Linked DNA regions of Methylococcus capsulatus. The protein of the gene in region 1 interacts with the protein of each later gene in a pairwise test. Links are inferred from orthologs where the notes say so. Each region holds a gene or a part of one and is shown on either strand. Other genes may lie near its edges.

Region 1 (7,778 bases):
GGCACGCCGACGCCGCTGCGCGCCCGGCTGCGGATGTGGTTGATCGCCCGCATCACCTGGGCGTCGAATTCGGACTGATGCCCGATCGGGTAATATACCGTTTCGTGGTTTTCCAAAAGGCCCGGCAGTACTGCGTCGAGCTCGGCGATCGGATAGGCTTCGTCCGCTCCGAACACCTCGCGGGCGCCCTCCAGCCCAGCGCTGCGCCCCACCCAGACCGCCATCTTGGCGTCGAATTCACGGCAGAACAGCACGAATTCGCCCTCTTTTCGGCCCGGAACGAATACCGCAAGCGACTCGGGCTCGGCAAAGCCGGTGAGATAGGCGAAATCGCTGTCCTGGCGGTACGGGAACTCCACGTCCCGGTTGCGCACCGCAGCGGGCGCGCCAGCGATCAGGGCAACACTCCGTTTTTTCATGCGCTTGAGCAGACGGCTGCGGCGCTGTTGGAATTCGGACAAAGGCAACATCGGGCGCTTCAGTGAAGCTGGGGCGAGGCATTCTGTTCGAACTCGCTGCGGACGAGTTGGACCCCGGCCCGCACGAATTCGGTCAGCTCGGCATAGGCCTCTTCGTCGGTTTCATCCGCATGCTCCGCGTCGAGACGGGATAACTGGAGGATATCGTCGAGCACCTCGGTGCATTCACCGGGCCAGTCGCTGCCGCCGAGCTTGTAGCCCAGACCGTAGAGGAATCCCTGGCACCATTCACCGAGGGCACGGGCGCGGTCGGGCATCGGATGGTCATCGTCCGGCAGGCACAGTTCGAAGCTGAAGTCGAAAGCGTCCAGCTGCTCGCGCGTCCGTTTGCACAAGGTTTCGCAGAACGCCCGCTCATCCGCATCCAGCCCCTCCTGGTTCTCGCCGAACAGGGTACTCAGCCACTGCCCGCAATCGAGCCGTCCATCGACGCACAACAGTCCTGCCAACGTGCCGTGGGCTTCGGCGGCGCTGGCAGGAACGTGATGATTGACGAATATCGCCTGCATCTCGTCGTAGGAGGGGCTCTCGTGCATGGAGGTGACTTGTCGAACTTGTGAATGTTTCATTATGCTACCATCCCTTGGGCCAAGGCCGGTACCCAAGGCCGGCCGGTTTTCCCGCAACCTTCAAATTTCTCCCCAGCTCCAGGAAATACCCGCCATGAGCGAACATCGCCCCATCAAAGTGCAGCTTCTCGGCAAGGAATATCCCATCGGCTGCGCCGAAGATGAGCAGCACGATCTGCTGATCGCCGCCCGTTTCCTCGATGAGAGAATGCGCAAGATCCGCGAAACCGGCCGGGTGATCGGCAGCGAGCGCATCGCGATCATGGCGGCCCTGAACATCGCCCACGAACTGATCCAGGCCCAGCATGAAATCCGTCTGTTGAACCAGAGCCTCGCCAGTCAGCAGGCATTGAGTTCACTCGGCCCGGGCGGCGGCTGGCACGAGTGAGAACGAGCTTTTTCTGGCGCGTCAAGTCTCTCACCTGCGCCATTTATTCGGGTAAGATAGCCGCCAGTATTCCCTGTAACGCTCGAAGCATGCTGGGTTACTCTTTGAGCCTAATCTAAAACCCCGGGACTTCCGGGTGTTCGATGTGCGCAAGTCCGCTCCGGGCGGAAAGCCTGATTCGGCATCCTCTGGTCCCACCTGAACCGTTTGGTTCAAGGGCGAAAGCATGCTACGGCGCAAACGGGGAATACTCTTGACTGCCCGACTTCCATGACCACGCCTGCCGATATCCGGACCCGCATCCGTGAGTGGCGACGTGCCCAGTCTCCTGCCGATGTCCACCGTAACAGCCTATTGATAGCCGGCCATTGCATCGGCTCGGGCTGGCTCGACAGCGCTGCCCGGATAGCAGCCTATTTGCCCAATGATGGCGAAGTCGATACGACGGCGCTGTTCAAGTATCTCCGCGAGCGCGGCCGCACCGCTTTCCTCCCGATTCTGCGGCAAGGCATGCTCTGGTTCGGCCCCTGTGCCGGCCCGGCGGCATTGCATCCCAACCGCTACGGCATTCCCGAACCCCCTATCGACGGCGAGACGGTCACTGACGCCAAGGAGCTCGATCTCGTGTTCGTGCCCCTGGTGGCGTTCGATCCGCGAGGTCACCGCCTTGGCATGGGCGGCGGATACTACGACCGCACCTTCGCATTCCGCCTCGATAAACCCACCCCCGCCGCCCCACGCCTGATCGGCCTCGCTTTCGAAGGCCAGAAGGTCGAGCGGCTGGAGGCCCAACCCTGGGACGTCCCGCTCGATGCCGCAGTCACCGAAGCGGGCATCTACCGCTTCCCTGGGCATCCGCCCACTTCCCTTTGAGCCATGCTGGAAAATTGCCGGAAGGCGGAGTATTTTTCCTATGCGGCAGGCCGATCGATCATTGCCGACCCTCATGGAGCGCTGTCTATGTCTACCCGCCCGAACATCCGCAACAGCTCTTTGCACGACGGCAGGATGGAAGTCCTGGTCCATATCGTCGATGACCATGCGACGGTGCGCGATGCACTGAAAATCCTGGTCGAATCCGAAGGTCTGCCGGCGCGTTGCTTCGCCACCGGGCAGGACTTTCTGGATTACTGCACGTCCGACACCCGGGGCTGCATCGTCCTGGACCCGCAGCTTTCCGGCATCTCGGGCCTGGAACTGCAAACTGCATTGAGAGAAAAAGGTATACGTCTACCGTTTATTTTCATCAGCGGGAACAGCGACGTACCGGCTGTGGCGGAGGCCTTCCGGAGCGGGGCTTTCGATTTCATCGAAAAGCCGTTGGAAAATACGTGCCTCTTGAGCCGCCTCAAGCAAGCCATTGCGCTGGACTTGAGGACCTGCGAACACAGGCGTCGACAGGCGGAAGCCGCATCGCAGTATGCCCGCCTCAGCAAGCGGGAGAAGGAGGTGCTGCATTGCACCGTCAAGGGCTATTCGGCCAAAGACACAGCCAAATCCCTCGGCATCAGCCATCGTACCGTCGAAATCTACCGTGCCAACGTGATGAGGAAAATGCACGCCGAAACTCTGGCTGACCTGGTGCGGATAGCTCTCCTGCTCGAAACCGATTAAGCCCTCAGTCGGGTGTCGGAATCGAAAGCTTCTCCTGCATCGCCAGCACTTCCTTCTCGGCCTCCAGCCAGTCTTCCAGCTCGCTGCCTCCTACGAAACCGCGCTTTTCGGCCCGCAAATACGCTGCCTCCGCGATCAGCGCATGCATCATGTCGGGATCGGGCGGCGGCGGCACGGTCTCCGGCTCCTCGCAGGAAACGGGTTTGATGGGTCGCGATAATACGGTTGCTGCCATGATAGCTCACCTCTTCAGGGTCAGAAAAAATTTCCTCCTCGCTTCCTCCTTGTCACAGCCTTCCGGCCAGTTCTCCCGGCCCCCAAGGGCCGGGCTCCTCAATCAGGGCACGAGCGGCCTCCACCCGATCCCAGACGTTCCATAGCAGTACGCCACGCACCCGCCCCTGATCCAGGTAGTAGACCACCCCTTTGTGATAAGGCTCGGACCAGTCTTCCACGGTCTCCAGCCTCGAATCCAGCTCCCCTACTGCTTCGTAGCCGAGGTCGAACAGATCGGAATAAAAATAGGGAAGATGCCGGTAGGGTGTCGCCTCACCGGCCATGTTGCGCCCGGCCAGCCGTCCCATGGTGCGGGCGTTGTCCTCGTGCTCCACGTGCATCCGGCGCCCCAGCACCGGGCTGTAAAAAGACGCAACATCGCCGGCGGCATAGACGTCGGCGTGGCCCGTCTGCAGAAATTCGTTCACGATGATGCCATGCTCCACTGGGAGCCCGGCCGCTTCGGCTAGCCGAGTCTCGGGCTCGATCCCGATGCCGGCGACGACGCCGTCCACCACGAGGACTTCTTCACCGGTCTCCCCGAGCGCAAGCCGGATCTCATCGCCCTCCCGAACCAGACCGGTGACCGCCCGGCCGCTCAGTAGCTCGACACCCTGGTCCCGGTAATAGTCATTGAGAAACTGGCAAAGGTCAGCCGGAAACACTCGGCCGCCAATGCATGCTTCCGGGAAGATCATCACGACATCCTTGCCGATCGACGCCAGGGCGGCCGCAATCTCCGAACCGATGAAGCCGCCACCGATGATGGCGAACTTCCGCCGCTTCTCGGTCAGTGTTCGCAGCCGGAGATAATCGTCGATGGTACGGAAATACAGGATATCCTCGCTTCCGAACGAGAATCGACGCGGCCGGCCGCCGGTCGCCAGCAGCAGCTTCTCGAACCGGTAAACCGTGCCTTCGTCGTCGGCCACAGATTTTCCGGCCAGGTCGACTTGGGTCACAGTCCGACCCAGAAATGCACTGACCCCACAGGTTTCGGTGCCATACCACAGTTGGTCGAAGGACTTGCCGAGCCAGAGCCCCTTGGACAGCAGGGGACGCTTATAGGGAAAATGCGGTTCCGCGCCAATGAGACCGATCGAGCCCTGCGGATCGAGCTCGCGGATGCCCCGGATCGCCGCATCCGCCGTCATTCCGCCGCCGACGACCAGGTATTTGTAGCTGTGCATGGCCGGTCTCCTTCCTCCGCAGCCGAAAAAAGTCAGAACCAAGGTGCAAAAAGTCCATCGAGGCTATCCGGCGAAGCCGGCGCGCGGAACCTCAGTATCATCGCGCCATGGCCGGCGCTGTCGATACGCAGGCCCGCATGGATGCCTTCCCCGGCCTCCAGCACACCGATCGCCGCCACTTCCGCGATCGATTGAGTGATCTGCAACGCTCCTTCCCCCAGTAACAGCGACAGGCTGCCGTCCTTCGGCTCGAAGCACAAGCTCCGGAATCGCACGTCGCGCACGATGCAACGCTCCTCCGCGACCTCGGCCACATCACGCTCCGCTGCCGCCGGTTTGTCCCTGATACTGGTTGTCACCAACCACCCGCGGTGCTGCCGGCTGAACGCCTCGCAGAACCCGACCCAATCGGCAGGAGCGATAGGTCTGGTGTTCATGTCTTCGACAGACTGGAGAGGCTAATTCGTGCAGCGGACCTTCAGGGCGCTGACCTGGTCATGGAGACCGTACTCACCGAGGTGATGCACCTTGTGCCCGGCGGTAAAAGTCGCAACCTGGCTGCGATAATTCTCGTCCTTGCCGCCCCAGCTCCGGATTTCCTGTTCATGGTAAACCGGTCCGGAGGGAAGAGCGAAGTTTTCGTTCCCGTAGACACTCACCTCCGCCGCCGGACCAACCTCCAGACTTTCGATCACGTCGTTCCAGTCGGCACCCTCGAGATCCTTCAGGCTTGCCATCTCCACCGGCCCGAACACTCTGACCTTGGCCCCTGTATAGTCCGGCCCCCTGTAAATGTCCACCCAGCAGTCGCCGGAACGGGATGCCGCCTGAGCCATGGAGCCCACCAACGCCCCCACGCACACTACCAGCCCGACAGGCATGACCGATGTCACTTTCTTCATATGTCCTCCTTGCCGCCGGAATGCCGGCCAGCCGTTTCAGGGGAATGCCGGAATCGTCGGCTCGGTGCCCTCGAATTCGGCTTCCGGATGATGTTTCTGAACCCGTTGATGAATCTCTTCCACCTGCTCGCGCGGCACGTCCACCATGAGCAGAAGCTCACCTTTTTCTACCGCGCTTTGATAATTCTTGAGCCGGGAATTCTCGACGTCCAGTCCTATCATGCCGGACAGCCAGGAGCCGATGCCGGCACCGGCCAAAGCGATGGCAAGCACCGCTCCACCGCCGAGTACCATACCGGTCGGCAGGGCGACTGCGATCAGTCCTGCCAGGGTACCGGTGATACCCCCGATGGCCAAGCCGCGCTCCGTCGCGGGGATGAAGTCGCTCTTTTGAAACAAGGAGGCTTCGGGAAGATTGCCCAAGGGCGTTCCAGCCCTGGCCAGAATGTGAATGTGCCGCTCTTCGATCCGAGCAAGAAGCAGTTCATCGACGATCTTGCGCGCCAACTCCACGGACGGGACCAGGAAATAGATGCGCTTCATGGCGACCCTTCGTCAGTCATGGGCCGCAAGGGGATGGTGAACGACGTCCTCCTGCGCGATGACCTCGTCGATGCCCGGCTTGCCTTCCACCGCCCGGGCGATCGCCAGCTTGGTCGCCTGGTAGTTCCAGTCCTGGATTTTGGCGTTGTCCTTGGCGTCCCAATGGATGAACACGCCCACGCAAATGAATACCTGGTCGGCCTCGGCCTTCGGGATGACACCTTCCTTGACCGAATCCACCACTGCCTTGGCAACACCGCGCTCCGCCGGCCCGAACATTTGAGTCGCTTGCTTTTCGTTCTTGATTTCCACCTTGTTGAACATGACGGTGGCGGGCTTCGCCATCAGATTGGGCGCAACCAGAGCGAGCAGGGCGTTGTCACCGCGCTTCTGATTGGTGAGGGCGGTGCAGAATGCAACTTCCGCGGCACTGCCGCGTGGTCCCATAATGAGATCGATATGCGCCAGTTCGTTGCCCTCGCCGACCAGAGCCTCACCCACCAGGACCCGATCAATCTTCACACCGTTCATCTTCGGTTTCTCCTGTATGTCTGCCGGGGGGACTGACCTTGGGCCCGACGAGCCGCGGCATCAGCCGTCAGTCCTCTTTATCGCTTTTAACCCCGACACCATCCCGGCGCCAATACGAGCCGCTACCTAAGTAGTTCTACGTAGGCCGCGGCGCATGGCCTGCCCGGATGCGGCGCTGCGGCGCCGGCGGGCTGGTCTGCACCGACGTCGAAGGCCGCCGCTCAACGCCGCACCAGCAAGGTGCCGATGCCCTGGTCGGTGAACAGCTCCAGCAGCACGGCGTGGTCGACGCGGCCGTCGATGATATGGGCGCTATTGACGCCGCCGCGAAGCGCATCCATTGCACAGCGGACCTTGGGAATCATGCCACCGCTGATGGTACCGTCCTCGATCAGGGCATCGACCTCCCTGAGCGACAGGCCGGTCAGAAGAGTCCCGTCCTTGGCCAGGATACCCTGGGTGTTGGTCAGGAGGATCAGCTTCTCCGCCTTGAGCACTTCGGCCATCTTGCCGGCGACCAAATCGGCATTAATGTTGTAGGAACAACCGTCTTCGCCGACGCCGATGGGAGCGATCACCGGGATGAAGTCGCTGTGGACCAGCATATCCACCACCGCCGGATCGATGCTGGCGACTTCACCGACATGGCCGAGATCGATGATTTCCGGGGCGGTGGACTGCAGCTGGGACATGCTGATCTTGCGCGCCCGGATCAGGTCGCCGTCTTTGCCGCTCAAGCCCACGGCGGCACCGCCCTGGCGGTTGATGAGGTTGACGATTTCCTTATTGACCAGGCCACCCAGCACCATTTCCACCACGTCCATGGTTTCGGCGTCGGTGACCCGCATACCTTGCACGAATTCACTGGTTTTCCCCAGACGCTGCAACAGATTGCCGATCTGCGGCCCCCCGCCGTGCACCACTACCGGGTTGATGCCGACCAGCTTCAGCAGCACGACATCGCGGGCGAAGCTGTTCTTCAGGCGCTCGTCGATCATGGCATTGCCGCCGTATTTGACGACGATGGTCTTGCCCTTGAAGCGCCGGATATACGGCAAGGCTTCGGTCAGGACATGGGCGATCCGATTGGCGAAGGAGGTTTCTAGGGGTTCTTGTTGTTTCATGGGCAAATCAAGGCGTCAACGTGTCTAGAAAGGCAGTTCGAGCCCGGGCCGCACCTTCAGCAGCAGCGATCGGAAGCGCTGTTGGATTCGGGCCAGCCCTTCGGCGGTGTCGGCTTCGAAGCGGATCACCAGGGAAGGCGTGGTATTGGAGGCACGCACTAG
Region 2 (5,312 bases), 110 kb from region 1 along the record:
TCGGTAGGCGCCTTGTGGGAGATTTTCGAATTCCTGATGGACCAGAGCTTCGGCTTCAACATGCAGAAATCGGCGCACGATACCATGACCGACCTCATCGTCGATGCCGCCGGCGCCTTTCTGGCCGCATGGATGGGCTATCACTACGTCAAAAACGGCGACTCGCTCATTGCCGACCGGCTGGTCCGGCGCTTCGTGGCGCGCAACCCGCACCTGTTCCCACCGCGACGGAACTCGGGCATCCGCTAACGGCGCCTGAGGGTAAACCTGGACCGGTCCCCTGTGGAGCACTGAAACTCGCCCTGGATGATCACGCCCCCCTGCCGGGCTTCGGCCTCGAAATCGCAGAAATTGCCGGGCAGCATCAGCGATTCCGTGCGGCCGGAAAAAGCCTCTCCCTCCACCGAACCCTTCAGATTCCCCGCGTCACCGGCGCTGTTGGAATAGTTCCCGTAGACCGCGTAGCCGCGCTGGTCCAGGGACATCTCCAGCGAAAAACTCATGCCTTCGCTGTAACCGGCGGTACGGATTTCACTGCCGGAATAGTTGCCAGTGACGGAAAGAGGACCCGGGGCTTCATTCCCTTCGCCAGCCGCCGGCGCTTGTTCGTTCTGTGGAACCGAAGGCTCCAGCAAAGGGCGACCCAGCTGCTCCGCCGTCCGCGGCGTCGGTTCAGCCTGCTCCTCACCACCCTCGTGGCCGGGACCAAACACGCCAAACCGATCCAGCGCAACGATCAGCGCCGTGATACCGACGATGAACACAACCGCGGCCGCCTTCCTGCCGGCGGTGCCGTGCTCCAGCTCGGATGCGTGGTGATGATCGGCCATTTGCGTTTACTCCGCGTCCCTCACTTTGTAATCCCCGCGTCTGATTGTCCGATTAACGGCTGGGACTGTCTATGCCGACATGCCCCGCCGCAGGATCGAAGCGTTCCGGAGCCACCGAGCCGTCCAGCAGAAAAAACTTTCGAGCCGACACCCGGATCGGTTGAATTGAACACGGAAAAGCCACAGAATAATTTACTAAATCGCTCGGGCATATCTGGCCACCGTCGCTTGATCGGCTGAATCCTGAAATTTCGTCAACTGGGGAGGAAAAATGTCGTGCGACTGACGACGAAGGGCCGCTATGCGGTCACCGCCATGCTGGATCTCGCGTATCACAGCGAAACGAATCCGGTCACACTGACCGATATCGCCAAGCGGCAGAATATATCCTTATCCTATCTCGAACAACTGTTCGCCCGCCTGCGCCGGGCCGGCATGGTGGAAGGCGTCCGCGGCCCCGGTGGCGGCTACCAGCTGAGCCGCGGCGCGAACGAGATCAATATCGCCGAAATCATCGCCGCCGTGGACGAGCCGATCGATTCCACCCGTTGTGGCGGCAAGGCCAACTGTCAGAACAACCAACCCTGTCTCACTCACGATCTTTGGATGGGTCTGAGTGAACAGATTCGTGAGTACCTCGCATCCATCAGCCTCGGTGAAGTACTGAACCGCCAGCCGGTTCGGCAGGTCGCCGAACGGCAGGACCGCCAGAGCCTGCGGCGCGCCGAACTGCTCATGGGACAGGAGCCGGCCAAGACCGGATGATCTACTTCGATCACAACGCCACCACCCCGCTGGACGAGCGGGTGCTGGAGGCCATGCTGCCCTACCTGAAATCCTGCCACGGCAATCCCTCCAGTCTGCACCGCCCCGGCCGTATCGCCCGCGACGCCGTGGAAACCGCCCGCGCCCAGGTTGCCGCGCTGGCCGGCGCAGCGCCCAGCCAGGTCTTGTTCACCAGCGGCGGCAGCGAAGCCAACAACCTCGCCATCAAAGGACTGGCCTGGAGCCTGAAACCCGGCCGCATCCGTATTGGCGCCACCGAACACCCCTCCGTCGCCGAACCCACACGGTTCCTCGCCAGGTACGGCTGGGACTGTCGCACCCTGGCGGTGGACGCGCAGGGGCTGATCGAGGATGCCACCCTCGACGCCATTGCGGAAAACCCGCCAGACATCGTCTCGGTGATGCTGGCCAACAACGAGACCGGAGTGATCCAGGACGTCCGCCGCATCGCCACTTTGGCCACGGGTACCTGGCTCCATTGCGATGCGGTCCAGGCAGCGGGAAAAATTCCTTTGAGCTTCGCCGGGACCGGCGCTCACCTGATGTCCTTGTCGGGACACAAGATCGGCGGCCCCAAGGGAGCGGGCGCATTGATTGCCGACGCTTCAGTCCCGCTGACACCGCTCATCCATGGCGGTGAACAGGAAAAGGGCCTGCGCGGCGGCACCGAGAACGTCGCCGCGATCGTCGGTTTCGGCAAAGCCGCCGAGCTTGCCGCCACCGAACTGGAAGAGCGCAGCCAGCGGCTGCGCCGGCTGCGCAACCGCCTGGAACAGGGCATCGAAGAACTCCCCCGCACGACGGTCTTCGCCCGCACCGCGGAGCGGCTCCCCAATACATTACAGTTCGCCGTGGCCGGCTATGACGGCGAGACCCTCGTCATGCTGCTGGACCGGCACGGCATCGCGGTTTCCAGCGGTTCAGCCTGCGCCAGCGGAGCGCGTGAACCCAGCCCGGTGCTGCTCGCCATGGGTGTCGATCCGGCCCTGGCCACGGGAGCGGTGCGGATCAGTCTCGGCAAGGACAACACCGAAACCGAGGTGGAACAACTGCTGGCCGCGCTCGGTCGAATCCTCGAAACAGGAACGCAATGTTGACATTTCACGCTTACATCTTGAGGACATCATCATGGCTGTGACAGTGACCGAAAATGCCGCCGCACAGATAGCCAGGCAACTCCGGCGCCGCGGACGCGGGCTGGGACTGCGCCTGGGCATCCGGCAGGCAGGATGCTCGGGCTACGCCTACGTCGTGGATTACGCCGACGAAATCGCCGCAGACGACGCGGTATTCGAACAGCACGGCGTCAAGGTCGTGGTCAAAACCGCTGACCTGACTTACCTCGATGGCGTCGAAATCGACTACGCCCGGGAAGGACTGAACGAAGCCTTCCGCTTCCACAATCCCAAGGCCACCGCGAGTTGCGGCTGCGGTGAAAGCTTCGCGGTCTAAAGCCGCTCCGGCCGAGGCGCGATACTCCAAAACATTACAAAAATCCGGTAGAATCAATGGATTTTTTCCATCCGGGCGGTATCGCCCCGAATGGATGGGGCCAGCCCCCGTGCGATTTCAATCCACTCTAAAACGCAAGGAGATTCCATGGCGGTAGAACGCACCCTTTCCATCATCAAGCCGGACGCGGTCGCCAAGAACGTCATCGGCGAGATTTATTCCCGCTTCGAAAAGGCCGGCCTCAGGATCGTGGCCGCGAAGATGACCCAGCTCTCCCGTGAACAGGCCGAAGGCTTCTATGCTGTACACCGGGAACGCCCGTTCTTCAATGACTTGGTATCGTTCATGATCAGTGGCCCAGTCATGATCCAGGTGCTGGAAGGCGAGAACGCCATCGCCAAGAACCGCGAACTGATGGGTGCCACCAATCCCAGGGATGCCGCCCCCGGCACCATCCGCGCCGACTTCGCCGTCAGTATCGACGAGAATGCGGTGCACGGCTCCGATGGTCCGGAAACGGCGGCCCAGGAGATCGCCTATTTCTTCAAGAGCGATGAAATCCGCCCCCGTACCCGCTGACGCGGAAACCCGCGTCAATCTGCTCGATCTGGACCGGGAAGGCATGGAAGCCTTCTTCGTCCGCATCGGCGAAAAGCCGTTCCGCGCCTCGCAGCTGCTGCAATGGATCCATCAGCGCGGCGTCACCGACTTCGGCCTGATGACCAATCTGAGCAAAGCGCTGCGCAGCCGGTTGGAAGCCGTGAGCGAGATCCGGCCGCCCGAACTCGTGCTCGAGCAGCGCTCGGCTGACGGCACCCGCAAATGGGTGCTGCAGGTGGACGCCGTCAACCGGGTCGAGACCGTGCTTATCCCCGATGAGGGACGCAACACCCTGTGCGTCTCCTCACAGGTGGGCTGCTCGCTCGAATGCTCGTTCTGTTCCACCGCCCGTCAGGGATTCAACCGCAACCTGACGACATCCGAGATCATCGGCCAACTCTGGGTGGCGCAGCACCGACTCGGCGAAGAACAACGCATCAGCAACGTGGTGCTGATGGGCATGGGCGAGCCGCTGCTCAACTTCGGCAACGTGGTCGCCGCAACCCGGTTGATGATGGACGACTTCGCTTACGGCCTGTCGAAACGGCGGGTCACGCTCAGCACCTCCGGCATCGTACCGGCGCTGGACCGGCTGGCCGAGGTCAGCGACATCAGCCTGGCGGTGTCGCTGCACGCTCCCGACGACACCCTGCGCAACGAACTGGTCCCGATCAACCGCAAGTACCCCATCAGGGATTTGTTGGCCGCCTGTAAACGCTATGTCGGCACGGAAAACCGCCGCAAAATCACTTTCGAATACGTGATGCTGGAGGGGGTGAACGACCAGCCCGAACATGCCCGCGCCCTGATCCGGCTGCTGAGCCATGTGCCGTCCAAGGTCAACCTGATCCCGTTCAACCCCTTCCCGAACTCGGCTTACCGCTGCTCGCGCCCCGAGACCATCGCCCGCTTCGCCCAGATTCTCCAGGATGCCGGACTCATCACCACCACCCGCAAGACCCGGGGCCGTGACATCGACGCCGCCTGTGGCCAACTGGTAGGCAAGGTCAACGACCGCAGCCGGCGCCAGTTCCGTCTGCACGCCGCGCATTGATGATGAGAGGATGGCTGCCTTTGACTGCACTGCTGGGAACCATTGCCGCCTGCACTACGCCAGAGCAAAAGCCGCACGCGGCCAACGACCCCTACGGCGAGCTCAGCACTGCGGACGTCTATGTCCAGAAAGGCGTCCGCTACATGGCGCTGGGAGCCCTGGAAGCGGCTCTGGCCGACTTGAAGCATGCGGTGGAGCTGAACCCGGCCAACAGCGATGCGCACGACGCACTGGCCATTCTTTACGAAAAGCTGGGCCAGACCGCGCAAGCCGACCAGCATTTCCGCGAAGCCCTGGCATTGAACCCGGAAAATTACAGCGCCTTCAACAATTACGGACGTTTCCTCTGCCATACCGGACACACCCAGGAAGCCTTGGCCAAGTTCGAAGCCGCCTATTCGACCCCCCTCTACCCGCAACCCTGGATTCCCTTCTCCAATGCCGGGACCTGCCTGCGCCGTGCAGGCCGGACCGCGGAAGCCGAGCCGTATCTGCGCCGGGCGCTGGAGAAGAACCCCGGCTACCCACCGGCGCTGCTGGAAATGGCCCATGTCAGTCTGGAAGCACGGCAATACCTGTCCACCCGCGCC

What was found.
Region 2: the proteins of N4J17_RS03275 (region 1) and ndk interact in binary tests that used the Escherichia coli proteins (3 or more experiments, as listed by UniProt). The link is inferred for Methylococcus capsulatus from one-to-one orthologs.

Annotation. Positions count from the first base shown.
Region 1 is NZ_CP104311.1:702,927-710,704, forward strand. What follows is about bases 752-3,507. They hold N4J17_RS03275 (5-formyltetrahydrofolate cyclo-ligase), read left to right. Parts: upstream 752-1,706; coding sequence 1,707-2,309; downstream 2,310-3,507. Other genes in these bases: N4J17_RS03260 (UPF0149 family protein), read right to left, coding at 752-1,048; N4J17_RS03265 (cell division protein ZapA), read left to right, coding at 1,143-1,436; N4J17_RS03280 (response regulator transcription factor), read left to right, coding at 2,397-3,050; N4J17_RS03285 (DUF2934 domain-containing protein), read right to left, coding at 3,055-3,285; N4J17_RS03290 (NAD(P)/FAD-dependent oxidoreductase), read right to left, coding at 3,338-3,507. In the rest of the region: pepP (Xaa-Pro aminopeptidase), read right to left, coding at 1-470; more of N4J17_RS03260, read right to left, coding at 479-751; more of N4J17_RS03290, read right to left, coding at 3,508-4,516; N4J17_RS03295 (hypothetical protein), read right to left, coding at 4,549-4,953; N4J17_RS03300 (hypothetical protein), read right to left, coding at 4,975-5,418; N4J17_RS03305 (DUF1269 domain-containing protein), read right to left, coding at 5,455-5,961; fae (formaldehyde-activating enzyme), read right to left, coding at 5,974-6,492; argB (acetylglutamate kinase), read right to left, coding at 6,714-7,616; N4J17_RS03320 (phosphomannomutase/phosphoglucomutase), read right to left, coding at 7,641-7,778. UniProt on the Escherichia coli protein: Involved in the removal of 5-formyltetrahydrofolate.
Region 2 is NZ_CP104311.1:809,347-814,658, forward strand. What follows is about bases 1,941-4,931. They hold ndk (nucleoside-diphosphate kinase), read left to right. Parts: upstream 1,941-3,215; coding sequence 3,216-3,647; downstream 3,648-4,931. Other genes in these bases: N4J17_RS03850 (cysteine desulfurase family protein), read left to right, coding at 1,941-2,713; N4J17_RS03855 (HesB/IscA family protein), read left to right, coding at 2,745-3,068; rlmN (23S rRNA (adenine(2503)-C(2))-methyltransferase RlmN), read left to right, coding at 3,622-4,722; pilW (type IV pilus biogenesis/stability protein PilW), read left to right, coding at 4,743-4,931. Also shown: N4J17_RS03835 (hypothetical protein), read left to right, coding at 1-249; N4J17_RS03840 (hypothetical protein), read right to left, coding at 246-830; Fe-S cluster assembly transcriptional regulator IscR, read left to right, coding at 1,107-1,595; more of N4J17_RS03850, read left to right, coding at 1,592-1,940; more of pilW, read left to right, coding at 4,932-5,312. UniProt on the Escherichia coli protein: Major role in the synthesis of nucleoside triphosphates other than ATP. The ATP gamma phosphate is transferred to the NDP beta phosphate via a ping-pong mechanism, using a phosphorylated active-site intermediate.